Regions from separate parts of the Microbispora sp. NPDC088329 genome, predicted to be linked through region 2. Evidence: riboswitches for the same ligand, from Rfam matches in the RefSeq annotation. Region 2 holds a riboswitch; each other region holds the start of a gene.

Region 1 (5,647 bases), on a different contig from region 2:
GGCGCTGCGCGATGCCGTGCAGCGCCCACGGGTTGGATTTGGCCATGAAGTCGCGGTTGACCGGGTCGAGCACGTATGTCGAGGCGAGCGTGTCGTACATCCAGTCGGCGACGACGCCGGTGGTGGCGTCGTAGCCGAACAGGTAGTCCACGGTCGCGGCCAGCTCGAACGCGCCCTTGTAGCCGTGGCGGCGCATCGCGGCGAGCCAGTTGGGGTTGACGACCCGGGCGCGGAAGATCCGCGAGGTCTCCTCCGACAGGGTCCGGGTGCGGACGGCGTCGGGACGGGTGCTGTCGCCCACGTACGCGGCGGGCGCGCGACCCGTCAACGCGCGGACGGTCGCGATCATGCCGCCGTGGTACTGGAAGTAGTCGTCGGAGTCGGCGATGTCGTGTTCGCGGGTGTCCACGTTCTTGGCGGCGACGGCGATGCGGCGGTAGGCGTTCTCCATGTCCTCGCGGGCGGGCGCGCCGTCGAGGTCGCGGCCGTAGGCGTAGCCGCCCCAGACGGCGTACACCTCGGCGAGGTCGGCGTCGTCGCGCCAGTTGCCGCTATCGATGAGCGGCAGCAGGCCCGCGCCGTACGCGCCCGGACGCGACCCGAACACGCGCAGCGTCGCACGCCTGTCGTCGCCGTGCGCGGCCCGGTCGGCGTCGACGTGGGCGCGCACGTAGTTGTCCTCGGGGCTCTCGCCGAGCCCCGCGACGAGCCGGACGGCGTCGTCGAGCATCGCCACCACGTGCGGGAAGGCGTCCCTGAAGAACCCGCTGATGCGCACCGTCACGTCCACGCGCGGGCGGCCCAGCTCGCTCAGCGGCACCGGTTCGAGCGTGGTGACGCGCCGCGACGCCTCGTCCCAGACCGGCCGCACGCCGAGCAGCGCGAGCACCTCGGCGATGTCGTCACCGGCGGTGCGCATGGCGCTGGTCCCCCACACCGACAGCCCGACCGAGCGCGGCCACTCGCCGGTCTCCGCGCGGTAGCGGGCCAGCAGGGAGTCGGCCATGGCCTGCCCGGTCTCCCAGGCGAGGCGGCTCGGCACGGCGCGCGGGTCGACGGAGTAGAAGTTGCGGCCGGTCGGCAGCACGTTGATCAGCCCGCGCAGCGGCGACCCGGACGGCCCGGCGGGCACGTAGCCCCCGGCGAGCGCGTGCAGCACGTGGTCGAGCTCGTCGGTGGTCCGCGCGAGCCGCGGCACCACCTCGGTCGCCGCGAACGTCAGCACCCGCGCGACCGCCGGGTCGTCGGTGACGCCGGCGACGGCCGCAGGGTCCCAGCCGCGTTCCTCCATGGCGGTGACGAGCGCGCGGGCCTCGGCCTCGACGCGGTCCACGACGCCGGTCGCGGCGCTGCCGTCCTCGGCCAGGCCGAGTGCCTCGCGCAGGCCGGGCAGGGTCTCGCGGCCGGCCCACATCTGGCGGGCGCGCAGCATGGCCAGCACGAGGTTGACGCGGGCCTCGCCGGTCGGGGCCGCACCGAGGACGTGCAGGCCGTCGCGGATCTGGGCGTCCTTGACCTCGCAGAGCCAGCCGTCCACGTGCAGGATGAACTCGTCGAACTCGGCGTCGTGCGGCCGCTCGCTCAGGCCGAGGTCGTGGTCGAGGCGGGCGGCCTGGATGAGGGTCCAGATCTGGGCGCGGATCGCGGGCAGCTTCGCCGGGTCCATCGCCGCGATCGTCGCGTGCTCGTCGAGGAGCTGCTCAAGGCGGGCGATGTCGCCGTAGGTCTCGGCCCTGGCCATCGGCGGCACCAGGTGGTCCACGAGCACGGCGTGCGCCCGGCGCTTGGCCTGGGTGCCCTCGCCGGGGTCGTTCACCAGGAACGGGTAGACGAGCGGGAGGTCGCCGATCGCCGCGTCGGTGGCGCAGGACGCCGACAGGCCCGCCGACTTGCCGGGCAGCCACTCCAGGTTGCCGTGCTTGCCGACGTGCACCATGGCGTGCGCGCCCCACTCGGCCGACAGCCACCGGTAGGCCGCCAGGTAGTGGTGGCTGGGCGGCAGGTCGGGGTCGTGGTAGATCGCGATGGGGTTCTCCCCGAAGCCGCGCGGGGGCTGCACCATCACCACGACGTTCCCGCTGCGCAGCGCCGCGAGCACGATGTCGCCGTCGTGGACGAACAGCTCGCCGGGCGGGGCGCCCCAGTGGCGTTCCACGCCGGCGCGCAGGTCCTCGGGCAGGGTGTCGTACCAGGCGCGGTAGGTCTCGGCGGGGATCCGCACGGGGTTGGCCGCGAGCTGCTCCTCGGTGAGCCAGTCCTGGTCCTGGCCGCCCGCGGCGATGAGCGCGTGGATCAGGGCGTCGCCGTCCTGCTCCGCCTGCCCGGGGAAGCCGTCGCCGAGGTCGTAGCCCTCCTCGGCCAGGCGGGCCAGCAGCCCGACCGTGCTGGCCGGGGTGTCCAGGCCGACGGCGTTGCCGACCCGCGAGTTCTTCGTCGGGTACGCCGACAGCATCACGACGAGCTTCTTGTCCTGCGGGGGCACGTGCCGCAGCAGGCCGTGCCGGACGGCGATGCCCGCGACCCGGGCCGCGCGCTCGGGGTCGGCGACGTAGACCGTCAGGCCGTCGTCGTCGATCTCCTTGAACGAGAACGGCACCGTGATGATCCGCCCGTCGAACTCCGGGATCGCGACCTGCGAGGCGGCGTCCAGCGGGGACAGCCCGTCGTCGTTGTCCTCCCACTCGGCGCGGCCGGTCGTCAGGCACAGGCCCTGCAGGATGGGCACGTCGAGGCCGGCGAGCGCGCCGACGTCCCAGGCCGCGTCGTCCCCGCCCGCCGACGCGGTCGCGGGCCGCGAACCGCCCGCCGCGAGCACGGTCACGACGAGGGCGTCCGCGCGGCGCAGCACGTCGAGCAGCTCGGGCTCGGCGGTGCGCAGCGAGGAGCAGAAGACCGGCAGCGCCCGGCCGCCCGCGTCCTCGACCGCGTCGCACAGCGCGGTGACGAAGCCCGTGTTGCCCGCCATGTGGTGCGCCCGGTAGTAGAGCACGCCGATCACCGGGCCGTCGCCGGGCCGGGCGTCGCGTTCGAGCACGCCCCAGGTCGGCGTGGCGGCCGGGGCCGCGAAGCCGCGGCCGGTCAGCAGGACCGTGTCCGACAGGAACGCGTGCAGTTCGGCGAGGTTCGCGGGGCCGCCGTGCGCGAGATAGGCGTGCGCCTCGGCGCACACGCCGCCGCTCACCCCGCCGCTCACCGTGGACAGCTCCATCAGCTCGGCGTCCGGGGCCTGCTCGCCGCCGAGGACGACCACCGGGCGCGGGCCCGCGAGCAGGGCGTCCAGCCCGTCCTCCCAGGCGCGCCGCCCGCCGAGCAGCCGGACGACCACAAGGCCGGCCCCCTCGACCAGCGCGGGCAGGTCGTCCACGGCGAGCCGGGCCGGGTTCCCCAGCCGGAACGCCGCCCCGCTGGCGCGCGCGCTCAGCAGATCGGTGTCCGACGTGGACAACAGCACGATGAGTGGCTGGTCCGTGCGCATGGCAGGGTCCTCCCTCGGGGTCCTCGCCCCGGGTCGTGGCGGCACGACGGCAGGAGTCTCCTGGCTCCCGGATCGACGCTCACCCCGGCCTTCCCGTCTTGCGACAGTGGCCGTGTGGTGGGGTTCGCTCCCCGGTCACAGTGGCGGGACCGCGCCGGATTCACACCGGCTTCCTCCGCTTGCCATCGTTCATCGCCGACCTTACGGGACGGAGGCCCTATCGAAAAACTGGCGTTAGCATCCTGCCTGTGGTCATAGGTGGCTTTTCCGGACGCGCGGCTCGGGACGCCTGCCCCGGCGCGCTCCAGGTGCACGTCGCCGCGGACGGGGCGCTGGCCCGCGTCCGCGTGCCCGGCGGCGCCCTGACCACCGACGCGCTGCGCGAGCTGGCCGCCTGCGCCGGGGAGCTGGGCAACGGGGTCATCGAGCTCACGTCACGCGCCAACGTCCAGGTGCGAGGGCTGGCGGACCCGGCGGCGTTCGCCGCGCGGATGGCCGCCGCCGGGCTGCTGCCGTCGGCGACCCACGAACGCGTGCGCAACATCGTCGCCTCGCCCCTCAGCGGCCGGTCGGCCACGGGCGTCCTCGACGTCCGGCCGTTGGTGACGGCGCTGGACGCGGACCTGTGCGGGCGTCCGGCGCTGGCCGGCCTGCCCGGCCGGTTCCTGTTCGCGCTCGACGACGGCACCCGCGACGTCCTCGGGCTCGGCGCGGACGTGACGCTCGCCGCGCGGCCCGGCCGTCCTGTCGACCACCTGGGCGGCGATCTGACGCTCCTGCTCGCGGGCGAGCCGGTCAGATCGGTGACCGCCGGCGACGCCGTCGCCGTCGCCCTCGCCGCCGCCGAGGCGTTCCAGTCGGTACGCGGGGACGCCTGGCGCGTGGCCGAGCTCCCCGGCGGCCCCGCGACGATCGCCGCCCGCCTTCCCGGCGCCGCGCCCGTGGCCGTGCCCGTGACCGTGGCGGCCGCCGAGCCGCGTAAGGGCGGGGTGTTTCCCCAGGCGGACGGGCGGGTCGCGGTCGACGTGATCGTGCCGCTCGGCAGGCTCACCCCCGCACAAGCGGACCTTCTCGCCGGCCTGACCCCCGCCGAGGTGCGGCTGACGCCGTGGCGTACGGTCGTGCTGCCCGACCTGGCGCCCGGGACGGTCGGGCCGGTGGCCGATTCGCTCGTCGAGGCGGGGCTGGTGATCGACCCGGCCTCGCCGTACGCCAGACTGTCGGCCTGCACCGGGCGGCCCGGTTGCGCGAAGGCGCTGGCCGACGTACGGGCGGACGCGGCGCGCTGGGCGGAGACCGGCACGCCCGAGCTGCCGGACGGGCCGATCCACTGGGCGGGCTGCGAACGTCGTTGCGGGCGCCCGCGCGGGCGGGTCACCGACGTGGTCGCCACGCCCGGCGGCTACCGCGTGAGCCACTGAACGAACACCATCGAACGAACAGGGGTGTCCGTGCCCGAGCACGACTACGTCCGCGACGGAGCGGAGATCTACCGGCGGTCGTTCGCGACCATCAGGGCCGAGGCCGACCTGACGGGCCTGCCCGGCGACCTGGCCAGGGTCGCGGTCCGCATGATCCACGCCTGCGGCATGACCGACCTGGTCGCCGACCTCGGCTACTCCCCCGGCGTGGTCGCGAAGGCGCGCGCCGCGCTGCTGGCGGGCGCGCCCGTACTGTGCGACGCGCAGATGGTCGCCTCCGGCGTCACCAGGAAACGCCTGCCGGCCGGCAACGAGATCGTCTGCACGCTCGGCGACCCCCGCGTGCCCGCCCTCGCCGAGCGGCTCGGCACCACGCGTAGCGCCGCCGCCCTCGACCTGTGGCTCGACCGGCTCGACGGCGCGGTCGTGGCCGTCGGCAACGCACCGACCGCGCTGTTCCGGCTGCTCGAGCTGGTCGCGGAGGGCGCGGGACGGCCCGCCGCCGTGCTGGGCATTCCGGTCGGCTTCATCGGCGCGGCCGAGTCCAAGCGCGCCCTCGCGGCGTCCGGCCTGGAGTTTCTGGTTGTCCACGGCCGCCGGGGCGGCAGTGCCATGACGGCGGCGGCGATCAACGCCATCGCCAGCGAGCAGGAGTGACGTGACGTGACAGGTACCCTCTACGGCGTCGGCCTCGGCCCCGGCGATCCCGAACTGATGACGGTGAAGGCCGCCCGCCTGATCGGCGCGGCCG
Region 2 (5,647 bases):
GTCGCCGGGCGGGAGCGCAGGTAGTAGGTGGTCTTCAGGCCCGACCGCCAGGCGTAGGCGTACATCGAGGAGAGCTTGCCGATGGTGGGGGCGGCCATGAAGAGGTTGAGCGACTGCGACTGGTCGACGTACGGCTGCCGCGCGGCGGCCAGGTCGATGAGGGCCTTCTGCGGAAGCTCCCAGGCGGTGCGGTAGAGCGCCCTGATCTCGTCGGGGATGGTCGTGATGTCCTGGATCGAGCCGTCGTTGAGCTTGATCGCGTCGCGCATCGGCCTGGTCCACAGGCCGAGGGCCTGGAGATCGCGCACGAGATACCGGTTGACCTGGAGGAACTCTCCCGACAGCGTCTCGCGCTTGAAGACGTTGGACACCTGCGGCTCGACGCACTCGTAGCAGCCGGCGATCGAGGCGATCGTGGCCGTCGGCGCGATCGCGACCAGCAGGGAGTTGCGCAGCCCGGTCTCCGCGATCCTGGCCCGCAGCGCGGCCCACTCCTCGGGATGCGCAGGGGCGCACGGGAAGTGGTCGGGGTGCAGCACGCCGCCCGCCGCCCGGGTCTCCTCGTAGGCGGGGTGGCGCCCGCGTTCGACGGCCAGGTCGGCCGAGGTGCCGTACGCCGCGAGCGCGATCTCCTCGGCGATGCGGGTCGACAGCGTGAGCGCCTCGGGCGAGTCGAACGGCAGGCGCAGCGCGAAGAACACGTCGGCGAGGCCCATGACGCCGAGCCCCACGGGCCGCCACCTCCGGTTGGCCGCCTCCGCCTCCGGCGTCGGGTAGAAGCCGAGGTCGATCGTCCGGTCCAGGAACCGCACGGCGGTGCGGACGGTGGCGCGCAGCCTGCCGAAGTCGACGGCGTCACCCTCGGGGGTCAGGTGGGCGGCCAGGTTGACCGAGCCGAGGTTGCACACGGCGGTCTCGCCGTCGCTGGTGACCTCCAGGATCTCGGTGCACAGGTTGGACAGGTGGATGACGTTGCCGGGCAGCGCGGTCTGGTTGGAGGCGCGGTTGGCGGCGTCCTTGAACGTCATCCAGCCGTTGCCGGTCTGGGCGAGGGTGCGCATCATCCGGGCGTACAGGGCCCGGGCGGGCACCTGCCGGACATATCGCCCGGCGGACTCCAGTTCGCGGTAGCGGGCGTCGAACGCCTCGCCCCACAGGTCGGTCAGCTCGGGGACCTCCTTGGGGTCGAACAGCGACCACGTGCCATCCGCCTCGACCCGGCGCATGAACTCGTCGGGCACCCAGTTGGCCAGGTTGAGGTTGTGGGCGCGGCGCGACTCCTCGCCCGTGTTGTCGCGAAGCTCCAGGAACTCCTCGATGTCGGCGTGCCAGGTCTCCAGGTAGACGCAGGCCGCGCCCTTGCGCCTGCCGCCCTGGTTGACCGCCGCCACCGACGCGTCGAGCGTGCGCAGCCACGGCACGATGCCGTTGGACAGGCCGTTGGTGCCCCGGATGAGCGAGCCGCGCGAGCGCACCCGCGTCCAGGCGACGCCGATGCCGCCGGAGTACTTCGACAGCCGCGCCACCTGGCCGTACCGCTCGTAGATGCTCTCCAGCTCGTCGCGCGGCGAGTCGAGCAGGAAGCACGACGACAGCTGCGGCCGGCGGGCGCCCGAATTGAACAGCGTCGGCGAACTGGGCAGGTAGGCCAGGGCGGACATCAGGCCGTACAGCTCGGCCGCCTCCGCCACCGAGGCCGACAGGCCGCAGGCGACCCGCAGCAGGAAGTGCTGCGGGCGTTCCAGCACCCGCCGGGTGACCGGGTGACGCAGCAGGTAGCGGTCGTAGACCGTGCGCAGCCCGAAGTATTCGAAGCGGTCGTCGGCCGCCGGGTCGATCAGCGCGTCGAGCGACTCGGCCTCGTCGGCCACGAACGCGGCGACGACGTCGCCCAGCAGCCCGGCGGCGTGGGCGGCCGCGACCGACTCGGAGAACGTGCGCACCCCCTCGGCCGCCGCCTCCTCCGCGATCAGCCCGTTCAGCAGCCGGGCCGCCCGGCGGGAGTTCTCCGGGTCGGCGATGACCCCGGCCGCCGCCTCCTCGATGGCCTGCCACACGGCCGCCACGTCGCGCGCGCCGTCCGCCCGCGCCAGGCCGGGCGCCGGGTCGGTGATCGTCATCAGATGCCCCCTCCTCGTCGTTCCGTGTCCGGCCGGATCGGAGAAGGGGCATGCCGCGGCGCACGCGCACGGAACAGACGTGCCGTGACGGTGCGGCGAACCCTCCCGCGAGGCCCGGCGCGGGGCGCGCGCCCATGCGCGCGCCGTCACTGGCAGGTCTTCGGACTCGCGGGCGTCCGGCCGGGCTCACGCCCCACCGGTCCTACTGGCCGTCGCTTCCCGGGCGCACCCACGCCCAGTGCTCATACACAGCACAGTGCCATGTGACGGCGGTCGTTCCCGCTCACCGCTGCGGGGCAGTCCCGGATTCGCACCGGGTTCCCTCTTGCCTCACCTAGGTGAACCAGCAACGCGATGGATCCTACATCTTGTGGCCCTGCTCGCAACCGGCCCTACAAGTTGTGTTTTTCAGTGCAATCCGAGATCATTGAGCAGCAGAGCCGTACGGCGCGCCTCGACGGTCAGCCATTGCCGGAAGTCGTCGCCCTCGAGCCACATCGGCGTCCAGTCGTTACGCTCGCACAGGCTCCGCCATCCCGGAGTGCCGGCGACGGCCCGGCACAGATCGAGCAGGGCGTCCCGCCCGGGCGTGCCAGGCGGAGCGATCAGCCCGGTCCAGTCGGCGTACACGATCCGTACGCCCGACTCCGACAGCGTCGGCGCGTCCACTCCGGGCAGCCGCTCGGCGGAGGAGACGGCGAGGGGCCGCAGCCGTCCGGCGCGCACGTGGGGGGCGACCTCGCGCCTGCCGCCGAACCCGAGAGCGATCCGCCCGTCGAGGACCGCGGCGACGGCCTGCGCCCTGGTGTCGAACGCGACGTAGTGGAGCAGGCGCGGGTCGGCTCCCAGGCCCCGCGCGGTCAGGCCGAGCAGCAGGTGCTCCGGACCTCGGTCGGCGCCGCCGCCCACTGCGGGCCCGCCGGGGTCGCGCAGCAGAGCGGCGGCGAAATGCTCGAAGGTGCGGTAGCCCGAGTCGGGAGAGGCGACCAGCACCTCCCACTCCCCCGCCAGCCGAGCGAGCGGGACGGCCCTCGTGACCAGGAGCGGGTCACGGGTCAGCGCGCAGGCGGCGAGCAGCGCCGGGTCGGCGATCACCAGATCGGTCCGCGGCCCGCCCGGCCGGGCGAGCAACTGCCCGCCGTCACCGGTCTCCCGCCTGATCCGTACGGCCCGGGCCCAGCGGCGCCCCTCGATGAGCGCCTTGAACCCGGCGGCGACGCCGTCTCCGCATCCTCCGGGCGGCCCGGGGACCGCGAGAGAGAGCTCCCTCCGGTACGGCGGCGCCTGGACGCCGCACGCGCCCGCGAGGGCCAGGGCTCCCAGCGCGAGGACCGTACGGCGTCGCATGTCGGCACCCTCCTACTCGAAGAGCCCCTTACACGCACAGACTATGAGTAACTACACCATGTCACCACATAACGGACGTTACGGCTGCGGCGATCGGTAGGCGAGCCGCGGCGGTGGCCTGCGGGAGCACAAGGGCCCTGCCGCTTGCTGCCAGAGGACGTGGACATGCGGGAGGGCGGTAGCAGGAAGCTGCAATCACCGGGCAACATGCTGCCGCCGAATTGCCTGGTTCCGGGGCTGAAGGCACAGTTGATTGTGCGAGGACGAAACAGCCCACGGAGAAGCCCGCGCCTCGCGCTCACACCCCTACCCTGTCCGGATGGGCACCGACATCTACGGATTCATAGAGATGCGTCACCCGCACGCCGACGAGGACTGGTACGAGGGAGACGCGTGGAGCGTTTCCCTGCCTCTTTACCCGCTCTATGGCGTCAATGACTACGCGTCGCTCGGTTGCCTCTTCGGCATTCGCAACCGGCTTGACTGGGCCCCTGTCGCTGCCGGCCGTGGCCTGCCGACGGACGTTTCGGGACCCGTCCGTACCCACTATGAGAACTGCGCGCGGTTGGATGCCGCCATTCATGGCAGCACGTGGGTCTCATGGGCGGAGCTTCGTGATCTGGACATGACCGTCCGCCCTGCCGCCCGAGGAGTGCTCGATGTGCACTCGGAAGGCGGCTACTCGATCACGCGGTATCGGATCGACGACCGGTGGCCCGATGAGGTCGTCGAGCGGTACGGCATGCCGCCCTTGGGCATCTCGCCCGTTGGGGCCCCCGCGGGCCGCTGGGAGATCTCGGGACAGACCCTCGAGTACGGCCCGGTGACGCGACTGGACGTGCTGGGACCGGGCACCGGGTGGGAGCACGTCTTCGCGGTGATGCGGGCGCTGGCGCAGCGGTTCGGGCCCGAAGGCGTGCGTCTGGTCGTCTGGTTCGACTGAGGGCGTCGTCCCGCTTTCGGGCGGGTTCCGCTTGCTGTCAGGGGCGCGGGCACGCAGGACGCGATCGTCTCGCCGCCACTATTGGAATCGGCGGGATGCAGGCCGCGGCGGGCGGCACCACTTGGGAGGCCCCAAGAGTTCGTCAACCCGGCACCCGTACAAGACCGCGGCGCCCCTTCACCGGCTCGTCACGCCGCGCCGGACTCCGCCGGCCCTCCCCTTCCCCTCACTTGCCGAGCAGGGCGTCGCCTATGAGTTGGACGGCGTATCCGATCACCGCGCCAAGGAGCAACTGGGCCCACTGCGTCCGGTTGAGACGCGCCTGGAGAAGGTTCACCAGCTCCTCCAGCTCGGTCCGCTGCGGCGCCGACTCGGGCTACTGCTGCCGGGCGATCTGCCGTACGCGCCCGAACTGCTCACGGCTCCGGCGTGCGGCCCGCACCAGGGTGAACACGAGTACGGCGACGACGGGCAGCGCCATCACGAAGTAGGTCACATGCATACCCGTACATCGGCGCCGGGCCGCCCGGCATTGCGCCGAACCCCGGACCGTACTGCTCGCGCCGACGCGCGGCGCGAGCAGTACGGGAGGAAGGGGTTCTACTCGACCGTCACGCTCTTGGCGAGGTTGCGCGGGCGGTCGACGTCGCGGTCCAAAGCGACGGCGGCGTGGTAGGCGAACAGCTGCAGCGGGATCGTCAGCAGGATGGGGTCGAGCTCGACCTCGTTCTTGGGCACCACGATGCAGTCGTCGGCCGCCTCGGAGGTGCGGTGGCCGACCATGAGGATGCGCCCGTGCCGGGCCCGGATCTCGCCCAGCGTGGTGAGGTTCTTGTCCAGCAGCTCGTCGTCGGGGACGATCGCGACGGTCGGCAGCTCGGGGCTGATCAGCGCGAGCGGGCCGTGCTTGAGCTCGCTCGCCGGATACGCCTCGGCGTGGACGTAGGAGATCTCCTTGAGCTTCTGGGCGCCCTCGCGGGCCACCGGGTAGCCGCGCACCCGGCCGACGAACATCATGCCGGGCGCGTCGGCGTACTTCTTGGCCAGCTCCTTGATCCGATCCTCCAGCGTGAGGATCTCCTCGATCTGCTCGGGCAGCCGGCGCAGGCCCTCGCAGATCCTGCGGCCGTCGGCCGGCGACAGGTCGCGTACGCGGCCGAGATGCAGGGCGAGCAGCGCGAACGCCACGGCCGTCGAGGTGAACGCCTTGGTGGAGGCCACCGAGACCTCGGGACCG
Region 3 (5,647 bases), on a different contig from region 2:
CCCCCTGCTCGCCGTGCGCCCGCAGCGCCGCCAGGTCGGCGAGCAGGGCCGGAGTCCCCTCCGGCGTGCCCGGCATCGCCGCGACGACGCCCACGACCTCGATCGGCATCGTCGCCGTGCCGGCCGTGATCCGTACGGTGTCCGCCAGGCCCTCGGTCACCACCACCCGCAGCGTCTCTCCGGGTGGACCGGCGAGCCGGGCCGCGAGCCCTGCCGGTGACAGCCGCGACAGGTCGGGACGCAGCAGCATGACACGGCCGAGTTCTGTGGCGTCCATGGCGATCAAAGTGGCGTCCCCGCCGTTCGCGACGACCGTGACGCGGTGCGCCGGTGCGGCCGCCACGATCCCCGGCAGCCCGGTGAAGGTCCCAGTGCCGTCCCCCGCGTGAGCCGCGACGCGCAGGTCGGCGCCCACGAGATGCCGGGCCCGGTCCTCCTGTGCGCCGCGCCAGGTCGCGGCGGTGGCCAGGGACATCACGCCGATCGCCACCGCCATCGTCAGCAGCAGCGCCGGCCCCGAATAGCGGGCCGGGCGCCGGCTCACCTGCCGGGCGGCCAGAACCGGTCCGAAGCCGGAGCGCCGCCGCGTCGCCCGCTCGGCGACCCCGGCCACGGCGGGCACCAGCCGCAGGGCGGCCATGCCGCCGCAGAGCAGAGCCAGCGCCGGTCCCGCCCCGATGAGCGGATCGAGCCCGAGCTCGCCGCCGAGCCGGGCGGTTCCGCCGGCGTCCTGGTCACGCAGGCGCCAGACGGCGAGGCCCGCCACGACGAGCAGAGCCACGTCGGCCCCGGCCCGCTGGATCAGGCCCGGCCGGTCGTCGCGCCCCCGCGCCGCCTGTTCCTCGGCGTACGTACGGCGGGCGGCGAGGAGGGGCGGGGCCGCCAGCATGGCGGCGCAGGCGAGCGCGACCGCCGCCGCGGCCGCGAAGGTGGCTCCGTCCGGTGCTCCGGGCGGCCGCACGCCGGTGGCCTCTATCCAGGGGAACGCGCTCACCAGCCCCAGGAGGACGGGCGCGAGGAACGGCGCCGCCGGCACGCAGGGCAGCGCGATCAGCAGCGCCTCCCCCGCGGCCAGGGCGGCCAGCCGCGGCGACCCGCCGCCCCTCGACCGCAGCAGGGCCGTCTCCATCCGGCGGTGCTCGGCGAGCAGCCGCGCGGTCAGCGCCAGCGCGTACGCGCCCAGCACCAGCAACTGGAACACCGGGACCAGCATGGTCGAGCGGGCGGTCAGGGCGCCACGGTCGAGCCGCAGCAGCGTCGCGGACAGCGTCTCGGTGACCGCGCACCGGGGGCAGCCGGCCCGCACGTCGGCGGAGACCCCGGCGACCGACGTGGACAACGCCCGCACCCGGTCGGGCGGAAGCCGGCGCAGGTCGGGTTCGGCCAGCCAGCGGGCCGAGTCGCCGGTCGTGAACCGGCCGAGGAAGGCGCCGGCCGGCACGACCAGGGGCCCCTGGGAGGTGAAGTCGCCCGTCCGCGTGCCGTAGCGCAGCAGGTCCTCCCCCGCCCAGCGCGAGTCGCCGGAGTCGCGCAACCGGAAAAGGCCGGTGACCCGTACGCGGACCGGCGCGCCGTCCAGGCGTCCCACGACGGTGAACTCGTCGCCTGCGGACACCCCCATGGCCCGCGATGCCGGCTCGGACAGCGCCGCTTCCACCGTTGCCGCCGCCCCCGCCGCGGGGCCGCCCTCGGCCGGCCAGCGCCCGCTCACCAGGTCCGTCCGGCCGTCCAGTCCCTCGTACGTGGCGAACCGGGTCAGCACGGGCTGGTCATCATCGCCGCGCTCCCGTCCCCGCAGCGCGTAGGAGCCGGACTCGACGCGCACCGTGACCCGTACGGGCACTTCCGGGTGGGCGTGGGCGATCCCCGCGCGCACGGCCCGGTCGACGGCGGTGAAGTCCCTCGCCGTGACCGAGGAGGTGACGACGGTGGCGGTGGCGCCGAGCGGCGCCGTCTCCAGGGCCCGGCGCACGCCCGTCTGGGTCGCCGACCCCGCGTGCAGCAGGAGCGCCGAGATCGCCGTGGTCGCGAGCAGGATGGAGCCGAAAGCGGCGGTCAGCAGCAGGGGCTCGGCCAGGGCGCGCCGGACCACCAGCGGCAGCCGCGCCCGGACCGTCCCCACCACGTCCATCCCGGCATGATGGCAAGCATGATCGGGAAGTGCCAGCGTTCCGTTCATTTAGGGTGAGGGGAAAACGGGCCGAGGAGGGCTGCATGCCTGCGGTGGAGCCGTTGCTGCCCGGAGATCCGGCCGAGATCGGCGGCTGCCGGCTGGAGGGCCGCCTCGGTGCGGGCGGCCAGGGGGTGGTCTACCTCGGCCGTACGGCCGAGGGCGCGCCGGTGGCGGTCAAGCTGCTGCACGAGCCGGCGCACGGGGGCCGGCCGGGTGACGAGGACGCCCGCCGCCGCTTCGCGCGGGAGATCGCCGCCGCGCGGCGGGTCGCGCCGTTCTGCGTGGCCCGGGTGCTCGGCTTCGACCTGGACGGCCCGCGGCCCTACGTCGTGAGCGAGTACGTGGAGGGCCCCACGCTGCAGCGGGCGGGACGGCGGTCCGGGCCCGCCCTGCACCGGCTGGCCGTCGCGACCGCGACCGCACTCGCCGCCGTGCACCAGGCCGGGATCGTCCACCGCGACTTCAAGCCCGCCAACGTGCTGCTGGGGCCCGACGGTCCGAGGGTCGTCGACTTCGGGGTCGCACGCCGTCTCGACGCGACCACGACGACCGGTGGCGCCCTCGGCACGCCCGCCTACATGGCGCCCGAGCAGATCGCCGGCGAGCCGCCCGCGCCCGCCTGGGACGTGTTCGCGTGGGGCGGCGTGATGGTGTTCGCCGCCACCGGCAGGCCGCCGTTCGGCGGCGACGCGCTGCCCGCCGTGCTGAACCGCGTGCTCACCCAGGAGCCCGACCTCGGCGACCTGGAGGAGCCGTTGCGCTCCATCGTCGCGCTGGCCCTGCGCAAGGACCCCGCACAGCGCCCGGGCATCCTCGACATCACGATGCGGCTGCTCGCCGCGGCGCCGGAGGGGACCGCCGGGGACGTTCCGGGCCTGCTCGCCGCCGCGGGGCGTCCCGTTTCTCCGGAACAGGACACCGTGCCCTCACGGCGGGGCTCCGGCCGCCGCCGTGGGCTGCTCGCGGGGGCGGCGGTCACGCTCGCGGCCGCGACGACGGGGGCCGTGCTGCTGTCCGTGCTCCCGTCCGGAGGCGTCGCCGGCGGTGACGGCGACCGTGACGGCGGCCGTGACGGCGACGGTGTCGCGCGGCACATTGCGGCCGCCGTCACTCCGGCCCCCTCGCCCGCCACCTCACTCACGGGGACACTCGCGGGGACACCCACGCGGACGCCGGCTCCGGCGCCGAGTCCGACGTTCGGTTCGGGGCCCGGTCCGGCGCCCACCGCGCGCGTGCCCCTGCGCTTCACGGCACGCTTCGCGGGCGTGTGGCGCGGCAGGGTGGACTACGAGCCCGGCGCGTACGACACGCTCGTGCTGACCGTGCCGAAGGGCGGCGACACCGTCACCGAGCAGTTCGTCGACTACCGGTGCGTAGGCAGGTCCAGACTCCAGGTGGTCAGCGGGACCACTGTGCGCCTGAAGCGGGTGTCGATGCGGGGCAACTGCGTGCGCAACGGCACGATCTACCTCACCGTCCACGACAACGGGACGATGACCTTCGACTACAACGGGCACGGCGAGAACGAGGTCACGAAGAACGAGCCGTTCTACATGATCGCCACGTTGAAACGCACATAGCGGCACACTTGCGGAACGTCCGGCATGAAGGTGTATGTTGACCACCGCAAGCGACGGACGCGGAGGAAGCCGGTGTGAATCCGGCGCGGTCCCGCCACTGTCACCGGGGAGCGACCCTCACCCACGCCACTGCCCCGCACGGGCGGGAAGGCTGAGGGAAAGCGCGGATCCGGGAGCCAGGATACTCCGGCCGTCGGACCTTCTACCGGGGGCGCGGACACCCCCAGGGGGGACATCCCATGGCCGGGGCGCCCGGCGGCGGCCTGCTGGTCGCGGGCACCACCTCCGATGCCGGGAAGAGCGTGCTGGTGGCCGGTCTGTGCCGGTGGCTGGCCCGCCGCGGCGTACGGGTCGCGCCGTTCAAGGCGCAGAACATGTCGCTGAACTCCTACGTCACGGCTGACGGCGCGGAGATCGGGCGGGCCCAGGCCGTGCAGGCGGCCGCCTGCGGGCTGGAGCCGACGGCCGACATGAACCCGATCCTGCTCAAGCCGGGCAGCGACCGCCGTAGCCAGGTCGTCGTGCGCGGACGGCCGGTCGCGGACGTGGACGCGCTGGAATACCGCGCGCATCGCGACGAACTGCGCGCGATCGCCGTGGAGTCGTACCGGCGGCTGGCCGACGAGTTCGACGTGGTGATCTGCGAGGGGGCGGGCTCCCCGGCGGAGATCAACCTCCGGGCGGGGGACATCGCGAACATGGGGCTGGCCAGGGCCGTCGGGCTGCCCGTGATCATCGTGGGCGACATCGACCGCGGCGGCGTCTTCGCGCACCTGTACGGCACGGTCGCCCTGCTCGACGCCGCCGATCAGGCGCATATTTCCGGATTTATCGTGAACAAGTTCCGGGGCGCGCGGGAGCTGCTCGCGCCGGGGCTGGACATGATCGAAGGGCTGACCGGGCGCCGGGTCTACGGGGTCGTGCCGTGGCTCGACGGGCTGTGGATGGACGTCGAGGACTCGCTGTCGCTCGACAACCGGCCGGGAGGAAACACGGGGAACACGGGGAGCGCCGCGGCTGACGGCGCGTTGCGGGTGGCCGTCGTGCGGTATCCACGCATCTCCAACTTCACCGATGTGGACGCGCTGGCCGCCGAGCCGGGGGTCACGGTCGGCTTCGTCACCTCACCCGCCGCCTGCGCCGACGCCGACCTGCTGATCCTGCCGGGTTCGCGGGCCACGGTGGACGATCTGGCCTGGCTGCGCGCGACCGGCATCGCCGACCTCGTCGTCCGCAGGACGGGTCCGGTGCTCGGGATCTGCGGCGGTTACCAGATGCTCGCCCGCACCATCACCGACCACGTGGAGTCCGGCGCCGGCACGGTGCCCGGCCTGGGGCTGCTCCCCGCCGACGTCGCGTTCGCGAGGGAGAAGACCCTCGGGCGGCCGGTCGGCGAGGGCTACGGGCATCCGGTACGCGCGTACGAGATCCATCACGGGGTCGTCACCCACGACGGGGGTGAGCCGTTCCTCGACGGGTGCCGCGCCGGAAACGTGTGGGGCACGACCTGGCACGGCGCGCTGGAGAACGACGGGTTCCGGCGAGCCTTCCTCGGGGAGGTGGCGAGGGCGGCCGGGCGGGAGTTCCGGGGCGATCCGTCGCTGTCGTTCGCGGGGCTGCGGGAGGCGCGGCTGGACGCGCTCGGGGACCTGGTCGAGCGGAACGTCGACACCGGCGGGCTGCTCTCGCTCATCGGAAGCGGACCCACGCCGGGCCTGCGGGCCCTGCCGCCCGGCGCGAACGGCGCGAACGGCCCATGTTGATCATTCGCCAGGCGGGAACGCCCGGCACACGCCGCGCCTGTTTCCCCGCCCCCGAGGACGCCGATCCGTCGGGGCTGGCGCAGGCCGCCGCCCTGCGCCGCACCGATCTGGCCCGCACCGACCCGGCCCTC

The links. Region 2 has a riboswitch for cobalamin ahead of AB0O28_RS14390 (ribonucleoside-diphosphate reductase subunit alpha). Riboswitches for the same ligand answer to the same signal wherever they lie in the genome.
Region 1: linked by a shared signal. The riboswitch ahead of cobN (cobaltochelatase subunit CobN) and the one ahead of AB0O28_RS14390 (ribonucleoside-diphosphate reductase subunit alpha) in region 2 are both predicted to bind cobalamin.
Region 3: linked by a shared signal. The riboswitch ahead of AB0O28_RS09780 (cobyric acid synthase) and the one ahead of AB0O28_RS14390 (ribonucleoside-diphosphate reductase subunit alpha) in region 2 are both predicted to bind cobalamin.

What each region holds. Positions count from the first base shown of each region.
Region 1 covers NZ_JBFBIP010000003.1:518,397-524,043, forward strand. Annotated here, with positions in the region: gene cobN (cobaltochelatase subunit CobN) at 1-3,475, opposite strand, end outside; cobalamin riboswitch at 3,529-3,651, opposite strand; gene cobG (precorrin-3B synthase) at 3,724-4,896, shown strand; gene AB0O28_RS09815 (precorrin-8X methylmutase) at 4,927-5,553, shown strand; gene AB0O28_RS09820 (precorrin-2 C(20)-methyltransferase) at 5,560-5,647, shown strand, end outside.
Region 2 covers NZ_JBFBIP010000006.1:101,562-107,208, reverse strand. Annotated here, with positions in the region: gene AB0O28_RS14390 (ribonucleoside-diphosphate reductase subunit alpha) at 1-2,120, opposite strand, end outside; cobalamin riboswitch at 2,254-2,483, opposite strand; gene AB0O28_RS14385 (tripartite tricarboxylate transporter substrate-binding protein) at 2,529-3,467, opposite strand; gene AB0O28_RS14380 (hypothetical protein) at 3,787-4,410, shown strand; gene AB0O28_RS14375 (hypothetical protein) at 4,787-4,912, opposite strand; gene glmS (glutamine--fructose-6-phosphate transaminase (isomerizing)) at 5,011-5,647, opposite strand, start outside.
Region 3 covers NZ_JBFBIP010000003.1:508,211-513,857, forward strand. Annotated here, with positions in the region: gene AB0O28_RS09770 (FtsX-like permease family protein) at 1-2,131, opposite strand, end outside; gene AB0O28_RS09775 (serine/threonine-protein kinase) at 2,215-3,753, shown strand; cobalamin riboswitch at 3,816-3,940, shown strand; gene AB0O28_RS09780 (cobyric acid synthase) at 3,993-5,516, shown strand; gene AB0O28_RS09785 (histidine phosphatase family protein) at 5,510-5,647, shown strand, end outside.